DNA from 2 places in the Exiguobacterium sp. ZWU0009 genome. Region 1 is predicted to be linked to the other one. Evidence: a T-box and tRNA genes for the amino acid it is inferred to sense, from the RefSeq annotation. Region 1 holds a T-box; the other holds one or more tRNA genes.
What was found. A T-box is a leader RNA that pairs with one kind of tRNA and senses whether it is charged. The one in region 1 lies ahead of ileS (isoleucine--tRNA ligase), so its partner is inferred to be a tRNA-Ile.
Positions count from the first base shown of each region.

Region 2: it has a tRNA-Ile gene. The T-box ahead of ileS (isoleucine--tRNA ligase) is inferred to sense a tRNA for this amino acid. The anticodon was not compared.

Region 1 is NZ_CP018057.1:1,379,733-1,387,183, reverse strand. Features, by position in the region: gene ileS (isoleucine--tRNA ligase) at 1-3,055, opposite strand, end outside; T-box leader at 3,112-3,357, opposite strand; gene L985_RS07105 (GNAT family N-acetyltransferase) at 3,442-3,993, shown strand; gene L985_RS07100 (hypothetical protein) at 4,103-5,017, shown strand; gene L985_RS07095 (hypothetical protein) at 5,316-5,699, opposite strand; gene L985_RS07090 (helix-turn-helix transcriptional regulator) at 5,692-5,901, opposite strand; gene L985_RS07085 (DUF2188 domain-containing protein) at 6,039-6,263, opposite strand; gene L985_RS07080 (DUF2975 domain-containing protein) at 6,410-6,880, shown strand; gene L985_RS07075 (methyl-accepting chemotaxis protein) at 7,364-7,451, shown strand, end outside.
Region 2 is NZ_CP018057.1:923,430-930,880, forward strand. Features, by position in the region: gene ispG (flavodoxin-dependent (E)-4-hydroxy-3-methylbut-2-enyl-diphosphate synthase) at 1-983, opposite strand, end outside; gene L985_RS04690 (hypothetical protein) at 1,151-1,636, opposite strand; gene L985_RS04695 (Na/Pi cotransporter family protein) at 1,844-3,487, shown strand; tRNA gene L985_RS04700 (tRNA-Met) at 3,616-3,689, shown strand; tRNA gene L985_RS04705 (tRNA-Ile) at 3,701-3,774, shown strand; gene L985_RS04710 (alpha-amylase) at 3,891-5,351, shown strand; gene L985_RS04715 (superoxide dismutase) at 5,445-6,053, shown strand; gene L985_RS04720 (peptidoglycan D,D-transpeptidase FtsI family protein) at 6,189-7,451, shown strand, end outside.

The sequences.
Region 1 (7,451 bases):
AGACACCGACATCGTGTCCGCCTAGCTGGACATCCCCTGCTCCTTGTAGCGGTTCAGTTCGAACGGAGGATAAGGCAAGGTGTTTAAATAACAAAGGCTCAAACGTCTCGACAATCGGTTGGAACGTCGCATCGACCGACAAGACGAGATCGATTCGTGCGTCCCGCGATAATGCTTGTGCCTTTCGTTCCGACTGGATATAGCGAACGAGCTCTCGCATCCAGCGTTCCTGCTCCAGTGCTTCCGTGATCCGCGTATCGAGCGTCACGGTGAGTCCACCACTCGTCGCAGCAGCAAAGCCCGTCTTGACGATTGGTTCAACGATGACGTCTGCTTGACGCACTTCGACTTCATCGCCTGATGCGGTCTGGTAGATCAATCTTCCTGTATCGAGCAAGTCGGAAGTCTCCTGTGCAGACAATTGTTGTAGCCATTGATGGATCGCATTCGCTTGCTGTGCGAATTTTGCTCCGGCTGCGCGGAAGTTCAGTTTTAGACGAAATCGTGTCGTCGCTTGCGTCGTCGGGACGATTTGGACGTCTTTTACATTCAGTTCCTCTTGGATGATTGCCGTATAGTCCGCCCACGAAAAGGTTTCGCTCGATTGGACGCTTAGGCTAGCAAGCGGTTGTTTGACTTTTAAGGCATGCGTATTACGAACTTGTCGTCCTAACTCGACGACAGACACGATTTGTGTCATCTCATATTCCAGATCAGGTCGGAGCATCTTTGGATCGACAACCGGATAATCCGCTACATGCACGCTCATTCCTGTTAATCGCTGATAGACATCATCAGCAAGGTACGGCGTGAACGGAGCGAGTAGTCGTGCCGTCGTCGAAAGTGCGAAGTGGAGCGTCGTGTACGCGGCTTGTTTCTCTTCCGACCAGTCAGCTTGCCAGAAACGTTCCCGAGAACGGCGGATGTACCAGTTACTGATCTCATCGACGAGTTGCGCGAGACTCCGTGCTGCTTGAGTCAATTGATAATCGTCCATCGCATCCGTCATGTCTTGCGTCGTTTGATGGACACGCGAGAGCAACCATTCGTCGAGACGCGTCCGTTTTTGCGGACGTGAGCCATCAAATCCGTCCAGTTCTGCATACGTCAGATAGAACTGGACAGCATGATCAAGCGTATCGACTAGTTTTGATTTTGCTTCTTGGACAATCCGCTCGGCAAACCGTTTCGCACTCCACGGACTGCTGTCGACGAGTAGCGCCCAGCGCAGGCTATCAGCACCATATGCTTCGATCAATGCCACCGGGTCGAGGGCATTCCCACGACTCTTCGACATCTTCTGCCCGTTCTCATCAAGGACGTGACCGAGTGCGAGGACACGCTTATAGGCAGGCTGTCCCGTGAAGAGTGTTGAGATCGCTTGCAAGCTGTAGAACCAGCCCCGCGTCTGATCGATGCCTTCGATGACGACATCGGCTGGATAGCGGTTAAGCGTCTGCGTCCGTGACGGATAATGCTGTTGCGCGAACGGCATCGCTCCGCTATCAAACCAGACATCGATTACTTCTGGTGTCCGGTGCATCACTCCCTGACACGTCGGACACAAGACCGATAACGCATCGACGTATGGTTTATGCAACTCGACGGATTCCGTCGCTGTCGTCGTCCGGTGCAACAAGTCAGCCTTGTTTTTTGGAACGAACGTCGTGTCACACGCTTCACACTCCCAGACGTTCAGTGGTGTGCCCCAGGAGCGATTACGACTGATGTTCCAGTCGACGAGTTGCTCAAGAAACTTCCCGAACCGCCCTTCCTTGACGTGGTCGGGATACCACGTCACAGACGCATTGTTCGCAAGGAGTTGTTCCTTGACGGCCGTCGTCTCGATGAACCAGTTGTCTTGTGCGTAATAGAGCAGTGGCGAGTCACATCGCCAACAATGCGGATAACTGTGCGTATAGCGTTTTTTCGCAAACAAGCGTCCCCGTTCAGCGAGCAGCTGGATGATCGCGACGTCTGACTCTTTGACGAATCGACCAACGAGTGGTGGAACGGCATCCGTGTAACACCCAGCAGCATCGACGACGTTAACGAATGACAGTCCGTTTTCCCGGACGACCCGGTAATCCTCTTCCCCATACGCTGGGGCAAGATGGACAAGTCCGGTTCCACTCGTCGCTTGGACAAAGGAAGCCCCGACGACCGTGTGACCATTCTCCGGCGTCACGAAATCAAACGGTGGTTCATAACGCAAGCCGACGAGTTCCGCACCAAGCTGTTCGGATACGACCTCGACGGATTCCGAGAACAGTTCAGCGACTAACGCTTTTGCGACAATGAATAGCTCTCCTTCAAACGATACTGTGACGTACGTCAATTCCGGATGAACCGCCACCGCGACGTTTGCCGGTAACGTCCATGGTGTCGTCGTCCACGCAAGTAGAAACGTCTGCTCCATGCCGACGATTGGGAGTTTAACCGTCGCCGATAAGTCCGTCACGTCCTGATAGCCTTGCGCGACTTCATGGGAACTGAGTGACGTCTGACAGCTCGGACAATACGGTGATACACGATGTCCCTTCGTCAACCAGCCTTTGTCATGGATCGTCCCGAGGATATGCCAGACGCTTTCGATATAATCGTCCTCCATCGTCACGTAAGGGTCATCCATGTCGACCCAGTAGCCGAGTTTTTCCGTGAAGGAACGCCACTGTGCCTCGTAGGAGAAGACACTTTCCTTACAGCGTGCGATGAATGCTTCAACACCGTAGTCTTCGATTGCTTGTTTGCCAGAGATCCCGAGTTGTTTCTCGACACCGAGTTCGACCGGTAGTCCATGCGTATCCCAGCCGGCTTTTCGCTCGACCCGAAACCCTTTCATCGTCTTATAGCGGGCGACGGTATCCTTGACGGTTCGTCCGAGCGCATGACCGACGTGGGGTAATCCGTTCGCAGTCGGAGGTCCTTCGTAGAATACGAATTCCGCTTCCGTGCGTTGCTTAATCGATCGTGCGAAGACTTGGTCTTGTTTCCACCTGTTTCGGACACGCGCTTCGCGTTGTTGTTCGGTTTCTGCTTGGTTTTGTGACGTCATCTCTTGTTCGCTCCTTTGTCGATAACTAAGAGAATACAAAAAAGTCCGCCCCCTTTGACAGGGACGGACTTCACCGCGATACCACCCATATTCCGCCGAGAATACTTGTTCTCGACAGCACTTAGTTGCACACTATCATGTGCATTCCATGTAACGGTGGACACCCGGTCACGCTTACTGAATGGTTCAGCGTGACTTCTCAGAGAGGATCTTCATGATTGATCTGGCTACCGGTTCTCAGCAATCCCGGTTTTCTGTAAGGCAGAGGGACAATCATTACTCTTTCTCGTCAACGAAATGATATGCTCTTGTTGTGGAGAATCTTACCATATGCCTTAAACACTGCACAATAACTTTTTACATTTTCTTGCAAAGGAGTTTTTTGAATGTTACATACTTTCCCAACGCTTAAAACGGATCGTCTCGTCTTACGCGAAGTGTTACCCGAAGATGCTACGAGTGTCCTAGCCTATTTATCAGACGAACACGTCGTCAAACAGATGGGACTCGCCGCCTTTCAATCAGAAGCAGACGCGCTTGAAGAGATTGACTGGTATGCCTCAATTCGTCGAGATGGAACGGGTATCCGGTTCGGGATCGCATTACAAGAAGACGATGTCATCATCGGCAGTTGCGGTTTCTTGAATCAAGCGGAACGCCATCAGCGGGCAGAACTTGGGTTTGAGTTGAGCCCTGCCTATCAGGGACAAGGCATCGCGAAGGAAGCATCGCTTGCGGTCATCGAATATGGCTTTACAGAACTTTCGCTCAACCGGATCGAAGCACTTGTCCTACCAGCAAACACCGCTTCGCAACGATTGCTTGAACGGCTCGGATTCCAGCGTGAAGGGTTGCTTCGTCAATATGAGAAAACGCGTGGACAATTCGATGATTTGTATATGTACTCGATATTGCGAGGTGATTGGTTTCAAATTTAATCTATAAAAACATTCCCTTCATTTCAAAATGATTGAAATCTAAAAAGGTGATATTGGAATATACTGTTAGGTGTAAGAAATCATTTTTGTCATTTAAGGGGGAACCATCTTGAAGAAATGGATCGCAGCAGGTCTTGTATCATCATTAGCATTCGGTGTCATGCAGACATCAATCGTTGAAGCAAGTTCAAGTTCAAAAGAAGTGGCTAAACTGAAAAAGGAAAAAGCAGCACTCCAAAAACAACTAGCCGACGAAAAGAAAAAAACAAAGAAGTCGGAAAACGCTTATAAGACGTTACAAGGACAGCACACGAGCCTCTCAAAGTCTTATAAATCACTTGATACTAAGTACAAGAATCTTCAAATCGAGAACGAAGGGAACAAAAAGAAGATCAAAGAGCTTTCGACTGGGTATCGCCTTCTCGCATCTTCAAAATCACTTGTCACAGACGGAGCAGTCGTAACTGGTAAGTACAAAAATACAGAAAGTTTGTTGATGCTTGGTAAAACGCCATACGTACCATTACAATTGTTAGCAGACCTTTCAGGATTACCTCTAATCGAGACTTCCACCGCTTATGAAGTCGGAACACCACTTTCAGGTACATCACTTTCATCGATCCATATCGCCTCTTCATCGTTTGAATCGATTGAAAAAAATCAATCCATTTTAGCGAATGGTAAACTAAATAATCAAAACGTAATCTTATCAGGGTTCTTCAATGATGAATATGCTACTTTTAGTCTTGATCGAAAATATAAAAAATTATCTGGTCAACTGTCCCTTTTGACTGAACAAGCTTTGACAAAAAGTTCGAGTGACTTGAACTATGCGAGTCCAGAAGATGAAATGACACTTGTATTCTCCGACAATAACGGAAAAGAACTCGGTCGCTATGATGTTGTATATGGCGCGGATGAAATAGACTTTGATATTGATGTCACGGGTGTGGCGAATCTTCGTGTAACTGCAGAAGGAAACAGTACAGTTACTACATTGATTTCACCTGTACTGACAAAATAATAAAAAAAATACCTAGAAGAGATTATTAGTCATCTCATCTAGGTATTTTTTTCATCATTTATGCAATTCTTTGATTCGTTTGTGGGTATAAGTTATTTCTTCTTTAAACAGATAGACATGGGATTGCCCTCAAAAAACAAGATAAATTCATAATAAGCAACACCTAGTGGAGCGAGCTCAATCGCTTTTCGTGCATGGTGCAGCAGGCACATTCCAGATAATATAGTAGGTGTACCATCGGAAGTGAAGTCAGTATCGTTGTTCGTCCATGCTTTACTCCTTTCCGTTCCAAACCGCTTCATCGATAGGAACGTGCTTTCATAAACTCAATGATTGGTAGTGTAACTAAAGCAATCGCGAACAAAACGATCAATAACAGATTCGCTGATTCATGTAAAAAGTAATCGAGACAGATGAATCCAAAAATCAGGACAATCAGAATTTTGTAGCTAACGAGCCCGCTCTCCATCGTAATCTTTTCTCCAAGTTCGTCATCAGGTACCGGACGCTCGTCCTCCGTCGTCCGCGCCCACGTAAAATACGAGAAGAACATGATCAACAGAATCGCCAATTGAACAATCGAGAAGAACGTTACGTTGTTTTCGATGATCATACTGATGACTGTAAGACTCGCAAGTATCACGAGCGTTACTAAAAATAAAACCGTTTTTTTCTTAGACATCCCATTCCTCCTGTTCTGAAATGAACAGATGATCGACTTTTGTCCGTAAGACTTTGGCGATATTAAACGCTAATTGTAAAGTCGGATCATACTTGTTGTTTTCAATCGCATTAATCGTCTGCCGACTGACATGACAACGATCAGCCAGTTCTTGTTGCGATAATTTTGCCGCTAGACGTCGCTCCTTGATGTGGTTTCTCATGTTCATTCCTCCACGACGTGTCAAATTCTTTTTACATCTCTACTGTAATGAACTTCCATCATCATGTCAAAAACTTTTGACATAAAAATCATTAAAAAGACACGCTCTCATGATCAGAACGTGTCGTATATGATTGCTCAACCTCGTGGTGGAAATGGATCATGTCCGTAGGAATCTTTTTCCCGAATCTGCCCTTCTTTGTTATGAATGACGAGCTCTGTCTTCTGACTTTTCGCAATGCGACGCCCTTCTGCAATCGCTTCTTTCTGTGTAGCGAATCGTTTGGTTGCTCGAGTCGCACCGGCAGCTTTCACTTGATAGCCACCTTTTGGATGCGGCGTGACATGTTGCTCTCGCTTCATCACGTGACCTCCATTTCCTTAATCTATTTCATCTTCATGACACTATTTTAAAGTGCGGTTGCCTCTTCACTTGAATTTTCTACTAGCCTCTCGGGAGATGCAGTATACTAAAAGAAACGTTTGTTGCCTCGAAAGGAGTTGATATCGTGAATCATTTCGTCTGGCAAGTTCGGTTTTTACGCTTTATCGTCTTCGGTATCATCTTCAGTCTGTTCGGTTTAGCTGGTCTTGGTATCCCACTTGTCTGGCATGGTATCACGAAAAACTTGTTACTCGAGCGACCTGGCTACAGTGTTCTATTGACCGCATACCTTATCTTCATCCCGACTCTTTTGATTTTATTCCATGCGCTCCGCATCCTTCGATATATGTCGATGGCTCCTCCGGCTTTTCCACTCATCACTGCTTCCATTCAATCGATGAAATTGTCTTTTTATATCGTTGCTATTTTAACGGCATGTCTCTTTCCCGTCTTTTTCTATATTGGTCAGATTGACGACGCGCCTGGTCTGATTATCATCGGAATGGGTTTGATTCTTGCTCCGTTGACAATCGGAACGCTACTTGCCTGTATCCAACAATTATTAATACGCTATGTGTTGCCTATGAAATCCTAACTTGAATGACCGAAAAACAAGTGCTCATGATTGTTTTTGTCATTCTAGCCGTTGCTTTTCCTACCTAACACTTTGTTCAATCTCGCTCCTAAGAGCGGGATTTTTTAGTTCGCGTCACATTGATGGCTATCCTGATGTCCCTGTTTCAACAGAATCTTCGATTGGCAACGTAGACATGTCATCAATCGAAATGTAGTTTTTTTTGTGCTGACCGCGTGTCTTCGTAATTCATTTTCATATACATGTCTTGCCTTGATTCGATGATCGACTTCACTTTCCATCTCAATCCCTCTTCCCTCAACTTGTATTTTTTTCTATCTAATATGTGCCCTGAATCATTCTTAATAAATCCTTTTTTAAGAAAAAACGGTTTTTCTTACGACCTTTTATAAAAAAATCCTCAAAAAGTCCTGTTTAATATGTATTTTAACGACCGATAAATGAGTTACAGATAGAAAATATGAGTTGAAAGGACGGTTGCATGTGAAAAACACAACCAAGAACCATTCCATCCGAACACGTCTTTTAGTAATGATCAGTTTGATTTTGATTGCCTTTTTTGTTTTTAGTA
Region 2 (7,451 bases), 460 kb from region 1:
AACAACAATCCTTCGTTGCGTGCACCAGCGATACCGATATCAGCTTCACGTGCTTCACCAGGGCCGTTGACCGCACATCCGAGAACCGCGACTTTGATGTTCGCTTGGATGTTTTCGATATAGTCTTCGATTTCTGCGGCAATCGACATCAAATCGATTTCGATCCGACCACATGTAGGACATGAGATCAATGTCGCCGCGTTCGCCGCGAGACCGAATGACTTCAAGACTTCTTTTGCAACCTTTACTTCTTCGACAGGGTCCGCTGAGAGAGATACACGAACTGTGTTTCCGATTCCGCGTGACAAAATCGCGCCAAGTCCAGCTGCTGATTTTAATGAACCAGAACGAAGTGGACCGGATTCCGTAATCCCGACGTGAAGTGGGTAGTCGAACGATTCAGAAGCGAGTTGATACGCTTCAAGCGCCAACTGTACGTCTGATGCTTTAAGCGAGACGATGATGTCATGGAAGTCGAGGTCTTCGAGGATCTTAATATGGTGCAAAGCACTTTCGACCATACCACGAGCAGTTGGATAGCCATATTTTTCAAGAATATGCTTTTCAAGGGAACCAGCGTTTACCCCAATACGAATTGGGATGTTTTTCGCTTTTGCTGCTGTCACGACGGCTTCTACCTTTTCGCGACGACCGATGTTACCCGGGTTGATCCGGATTTTATCGACGCCAGCTTCGATTGCCATAAGCGCAAGTTTATAGTTGAAGTGGATGTCTACGACAAGCGGAATGTTGATTCGGCTTTTGATTTCTGCAAGTGCGAGCGCATCACGTTCTTCCGGACAAGCGACGCGGACGATTTGGCAACCAGCTTCTTCAAGACGTAGGATTTCAGCGACTGTCGCTTCGACGTCGTGTGTTTTAGTTGTCGTCATACTTTGGATGATGACTTCATTATTTCCACCAATGACAAGGTCCCCTACACGAACGGGACGAGTCTTAGAGCGATGGACCATTTTCGGCATATCGAAAATCTCCTTTTGTGGCATACCGCCATATTGTTTATGTTTACCTTTTCTATCATATCGAACTATTCCCTAAAAATCGAGAAACAAGAACGAAAATTGAACATTTACAATTGTTTAATGAAAGAAGGGCGTCCGTCAATCCGTCGGACGCCTGATTTTAATACTCATTGAGGTTTACGTGAAGCGCGTGGCTTTGAGGAACGGGCAATCCATAATGGCACTAATGTGTAGACGAAGTGTCCAATTACGAGCACCCCGATTCCGAAGCGAGGATAATCGAGTTGGTATAGAAGCATACCAAGTGGGAAGGACCAGAGATTCGTTGCAACCGTATAAGGAAACGTTTGGCGATATGCCCACGGACGGGGAAGTAACAATCGAACGAATCCCTTCGTTAGATACGCCATGAACAACACGTAAAGTAATACAGCAATTGCGATAAAGATGAAATGAAGGATGAACCAAGCAACGATCGGGATGCTTTTTTGTAAAAAGAAGGAATCAATGATCGTCGTCCAAAGTGAAATCCAAGCTAATCCACAAAAATAAAGGGAAACATCTGCCAAACGAAGACGTAAGAACAGACGATTTGGAATTAAGGAAGTTTGTAAGTAATTAATCAGTTGACGTAAAAATGACAAGTGAATCACTCTTTCTACTGTTTTAAAACAGGTTTTAATTGTTTAATTTTGATTGGTAATAAAGGGTTTTTGTGTAATGGTACAGATTAATAAAACCTTAACAAACGGATGTCGCAAAAACTATTTACAAGTTCACCGGACCTTTACATAATGGGGAAGTTGAGAAAATAAACTTTACAAACACATCAATCCACATGAAATAAAGGAGCTGGCAAGATGAACTATGATTTGCAGGAAATGATTTTCACCTTCATCGGTGGACTCGGGATTTTCCTATTCGGTATTAAGTATATGGGAGATGGGCTCCAAAAAACAGCAGGAGACCGATTACGTTATATCCTTGATAAATATACGACAAATCCATTGTTAGGTATCCTAGCAGGTATCGTCGTCACGATTTTGATACAGTCGTCGTCAGGGACGACCGTCATCGTTGTCGGACTCGTTAGTGCAGGTCTGATGAATTTACGACAGGCAATCGGAGTCGTCATGGGGGCTAACATCGGAACAACGATTACGGCTTTCATCATCGGCTTTAACGTCAAGGAAGCTGCGCTTCCAGCAATCGCAATTGGTGCTTTCTTGATCTTCTTCTTCAATAAAGAACGGGTTCAATACATCGGACAGATTTTCTTTGGCTTTGGTGCATTGTTCTATGGTCTCACTTTGATGGGCGACGGAATGGCTCCGCTTGAATCAAGCGTCTGGTTCCGTGAGTTGACGGTATCGATGTCGGATAACCCATTGCTGGGTGTCTTCGTCGGAACAATCTTTACTGTTCTTGTTCAGTCGTCGTCAGCAACGATCGGTATCTTACAAGAGTTGTACGCTGGTGGCATGATCGATATCAAAGCAGCTCTTCCGGTCTTGTTCGGTGATAACATCGGAACGACGATCACAGCAGTACTCGCAGCACTTGGTGCGTCGATTGCAGCTAAACGAACAGCAGCAGCACACGTCATCTTCAATATCATCGGAACAGTATTGTTCCTGATTGCATTACCAATCTTCTCAAGCTTCATCACATGGATCACAGGCACGCTTGAATTAGGTCCGAAAATGCAAATCGCCTTTGCACACGGAACATTCAACGTCGTCAATACGTTGATTCAATGTTGGTTCATTGCGCAAATCGCATGGCTTGTACAAAAAATCGTACCGGGTACGGATACGACGATTGATTCAAAACCGCGTCATCTCGATCAAAATATCTTGAACCAATCTTCGGCACTCGCATTAAACCAAGCGAAGCTTGAAGTGTTACGAATGGGTGAATTCTCAAAAGATGCGCTTGCAAAAGCACATCGTTACACGCAATCGCATGATAAAAAGGATGTATCAGAATCAGAACAGATCGAATATGCGATTAATCATTTAAATACAGAAGTCACAAGTTATCTCGTTAAAGTAGCGGCACATGATCTATCAGAGCGTGAATCAAATGAACACTCGTTACTGATGCATGCCGTCAATGACTTTGAACGAATTGGTGACCACGTCGAAAACATCGTCGAATTGGTCGATTTCCAAATCGTCAACCGGATTCAGTTCACATCATCAGCGAAACAAGAGCTTGATGATATGTATGCCTTGACGCAAGAAATCGTCGACTGTGCCGTTCGCGCCGTCGAAGAGGACGATGTTACACGAGCTCGCAAAGTTCTAGAACTCGAAGGTAAACTTGATGCACTCGAACGTTCATTCCGTAAACACCATGTCCTTCGTGTTAACGCTGGCGAATGTACGGGCCAAGCAGGGATGATCTTCGTCGATCTCTTGTCGAACCTCGAACGAATTGGCGATCATGCTGTAAACATCACGGATCTCGTCCTTGAACAGCGGACGGCATTAACGAACTAAGCGAAATACGATTTGTCTATGACAGCTGATTTCAAAAAATGAAATCAGCTGTTTATTTTTTTGAAATAGCATATTGACAAGTTTCGCCACATCTCGTAATCTAGTAAGAGTAAAGCAACATACATCATGGCGGTGTAGCTCAGCTGGCTAGAGCGTACGGTTCATACCCGTGAGGTCGTGGGTTCGACTCCCTCCGCCGCTACTATTACTTAAGGACCCTTAGCTCAGCTGGTTAGAGCTGACGGCTCATAACCGTCCGGTCGCAGGTTCGAGCCCTGCAGGGTCCATTCAGTAGAACGCACCTCGTTGAAAAACGAGGTGCGTTTATTTTTGTTCCTCCGGGGAATAGTAAAGATATTGTAATAATATTCATACTATAGTAACTAAGGGAGAGCGAAGAGAGATGGAACGTAACCATACGATGATGCAGTTTTTTGAGTGGCATGTAGAGAATGATGGGAAGCACTGGCAACGCTTGAAAGAGCGGGCGCCTGAATTACGTGCTGCCGGCATCACGTCCGTGTGGATTCCACCGGCGTCAAAAGGTCAATCAGATGAAGATACAGGATATGGCATTTATGACGTATATGATTTAGGCGAATTTGATCAAAAAGGAACGGTCCGTACGAAATACGGTACAAAGGATGAACTCGTCGAAGCGATTCAAGTCGCTCGTGAGAATGACATCGCCATTTATGCGGATGTTGTCATGAACCATAAAGCAGCAGCCGATGAACTTGAGACAATCAATGTCGTTGAGGTCCATCCAGAAGACCGTTCGAAAGAAATTTCAGAAGAATTCGAAATCGAAGCATGGACGAAATTTACGTTCCCTGGTCGAAACGGAAAATATTCGGATTTTGTCTGGACACATGAATTCTTTAATGGAACGGATTTCGATGCCCGTGAAGAAAAAACCGGTGTCTTCAAGATATCCGGTAAAAATAAAGACTGGAACGATCAAGTCGATGACGAATTCGGAAACTATGATTATTTGATGTTCGCGAACATCGATTATAACCATCCGGAAGTACGTGAAGAGATGATCCGCTGGGGGCATTGGTTCCAAGAGACGATTGACTGCCAAGGATTCCGACTCGACGCAATCAAACATATCAATTATGAATTCGTTCATGAATTTGCAAAATCGATGATCGAGAAAAATGATGGCGATTTCTATATGGTCGGGGAGTTCTGGAAATCAGATCTCGATGATTGCCGTCATTTCCTTGATAGCGTTGATTACACGATCGATTTGTTCGACGTTCCCCTTCATTATAAATTCCATGAAGCTTCGAACCAGGGACAAGAGTTTGATTTAACAACGTTGTTTGCAGATACGCTCGTCGAATCACACCCGACGAATGCTGTCACGTTCGTCGATAATCATGATTCACAACCAGGTGAATCACTCGAATCATGGGTAGATGACTGGTTCAAACAGCATGCGTATGCATCGATCTTACTTCGTAAAGACGGTTATCCATGTGTCTTCTACGGTGACTATTATGGAGTGCAAGGACCTCATCCTGTAGAGGGTAAAAAAGAAATGATTGATGCTTTACTGTATGCACGTTATCACAAAGCATATGGTGACCAAGAAGATTATCTCGATGATCCGCATTGCGTCGGTTGGGTTCGTCGAGGCGTAGAAGAAATCGAGAACTCTGGCTGTGCTGTCTTATTGTCGAATGCTGACATGTGCGAGAAGCGCATGTTCGTTGGTGAAGAGCGCGCGGGACAAGAGTGGTTCGATTATACGAACCACCAAGATCACCCAGTTGTGATCGACGATGAAGGATTCGGTGTCTTCCCAGTTCCAGGTGGAGGTGTCTCTGTTTTTGCTCCACGAGAAGTCGAGTAAATCCGAGGGTCTTGACTTGCGTCAACACAGGTTCTTTTGCTAGTCTTAAAGGGTATTGAAGTTTTCGAAAATAGCACAAAGGGGGACATGAACATGTCAAAATTTGAATTACCAGAACTCGGCTACGCTTATGATGCGCTTGAGCCACATATCGATGCTCGTACGATGGAGATTCACCACACGAAACACCACAACACGTATGTCACGAACGTGAATGCGGCGCTTGAGGGTACAGAACATGAAGGAAAGTCACTTGAAGAACTTCTTCAAAACTTGGATGCTCTCCCAGCAAACATTCAAACTGCAGTCCGTAACAACGGTGGCGGTCACTGGAACCACTCATTCTTCTGGAAACTGCTGAAGAAGAACGATGGAGCTGCTCCAACAGGGGAACTCGCGACAGCAATCGATGAATCATTCGGATCATTTGATGCATTCAAAGATGCGTTCGCGAAAGCAGCAACAACTCGTTTTGGTTCAGGTTGGGCTTGGTTAATCGTTGATGGTGGGAAATTGGCGGTCGTTTCGACACCAAACCAAGATACACCAGTCATGGAAGGCAAAACACCAATTCTCGGTCTTGATGTTTGGGAACATGCATACTATCTCAACTATCAAAACCGTCGTCCTGATTACATCAATGCGTTCTTCAACGTCGTTGATTGGGATCACGTAGCGAAGCTTTACGCTGACGCGAAGTAACGTGAAAATGAGCGTATCGTTCAATTGTGAACGATACGCTTTTTTTAATGCGGAAAATGATGGGATAGGTTGTTATGGAAAGTTTCCTTCTATATAATGAAACAAGATGACTTTTGAACGATAGGGGAGTACGCCATGGCTAAACGAATCACCGTACGAGGAAGACGGCGTAATCATCTGCCGCTTCGTCTGAATTTAATGTTCTTCGTCGTTTTTTTATTGTTTGCGATTTTGATTTTCCGTTTAGGAGTCGTGCAAATCGTCAATGGTGAGAAAATTTCGCGGGAAGTTCAAAAAACAGAAATGATCGCATCAAAATATGAAGTGCCACGCGGAAAGATTTATGACCGGGATGGTCGTCTTTTGGTTGATACGATTTCTAAATACTCCATCGTCTACCGTCGAGCACAAACGACGAAAGTCGATGAACGCATTGAGATTGCACAGCGCCTTGCGGCAATCATTGATTTGCCTAAAAAAGATTGGAAAGTCACAGAACGTGATATTAAGGACTTCTGGATCGCGACAAACACGAAAGAGTCTGATCGTCGTTATCAAGAAGCCGTCAAACAGAAATATCCTTCAGCAGAAGCACAAAGTAAACTATCAATCGCAGAACAGGATCAAATCCGATTAGATGCGATTACGAAAGACGATATCGATTATGACGATCAAACGATGGAAGTCATTGCGATCAAACACAACATGGAAGTCGGATATGCGCTTGATCCACAACTCGTCAAACTCGGTGCTTCTGCAAAAGAGATGGCGATCATCGATGAAAATCTAGAAGATTTAAAAGGTGTATCGGTGGAACCGTTCTATGAGCGTTCTTATCCATATGAAGGAACACTTCGAAACATCTTTGGGAAGTACTCGAAGATTCCAGCAGAACAACAAGCGGAGTTCAAAGCAAAAGGTTACAGCTTGAATGACCGTGTCGGAACATCATTCCTTGAACAACAGTATGAGGATCTTCTGCGCGGGAAACCCGCGTACGATGTGTATGAGACGTTCAATGGAGAGCCGGTCGGTGATCCAAAACGCGAAGAAGGCGAGTCCGGTAAAGATCTCGTTCTGACCGTGGATGCAGAGTACAACAAACAAGTCGACCAAATCATGCAACAAGCGATTAAAATGGGGCGTGGCATGGGTAGTCGTTATCTAAAAGAAGGTTACGCCGTCGTCATGAACCCACAGACTGGTGAGATTCTTGCGATGTCTGGTCAAAAGTTGGATCCAGCAACCGGTAAGTTTTCGGATGTCGCAATCAATAACGTGTTGACATCCCTTCAGATTGGTTCGACGATCAAAGGTGCAACAGTTGCGATGGGACTCGAAGAGGGTGTCATCCGTCAAAACGAAGTCATCAATGATGCTCCGATTACAATCGGGGGT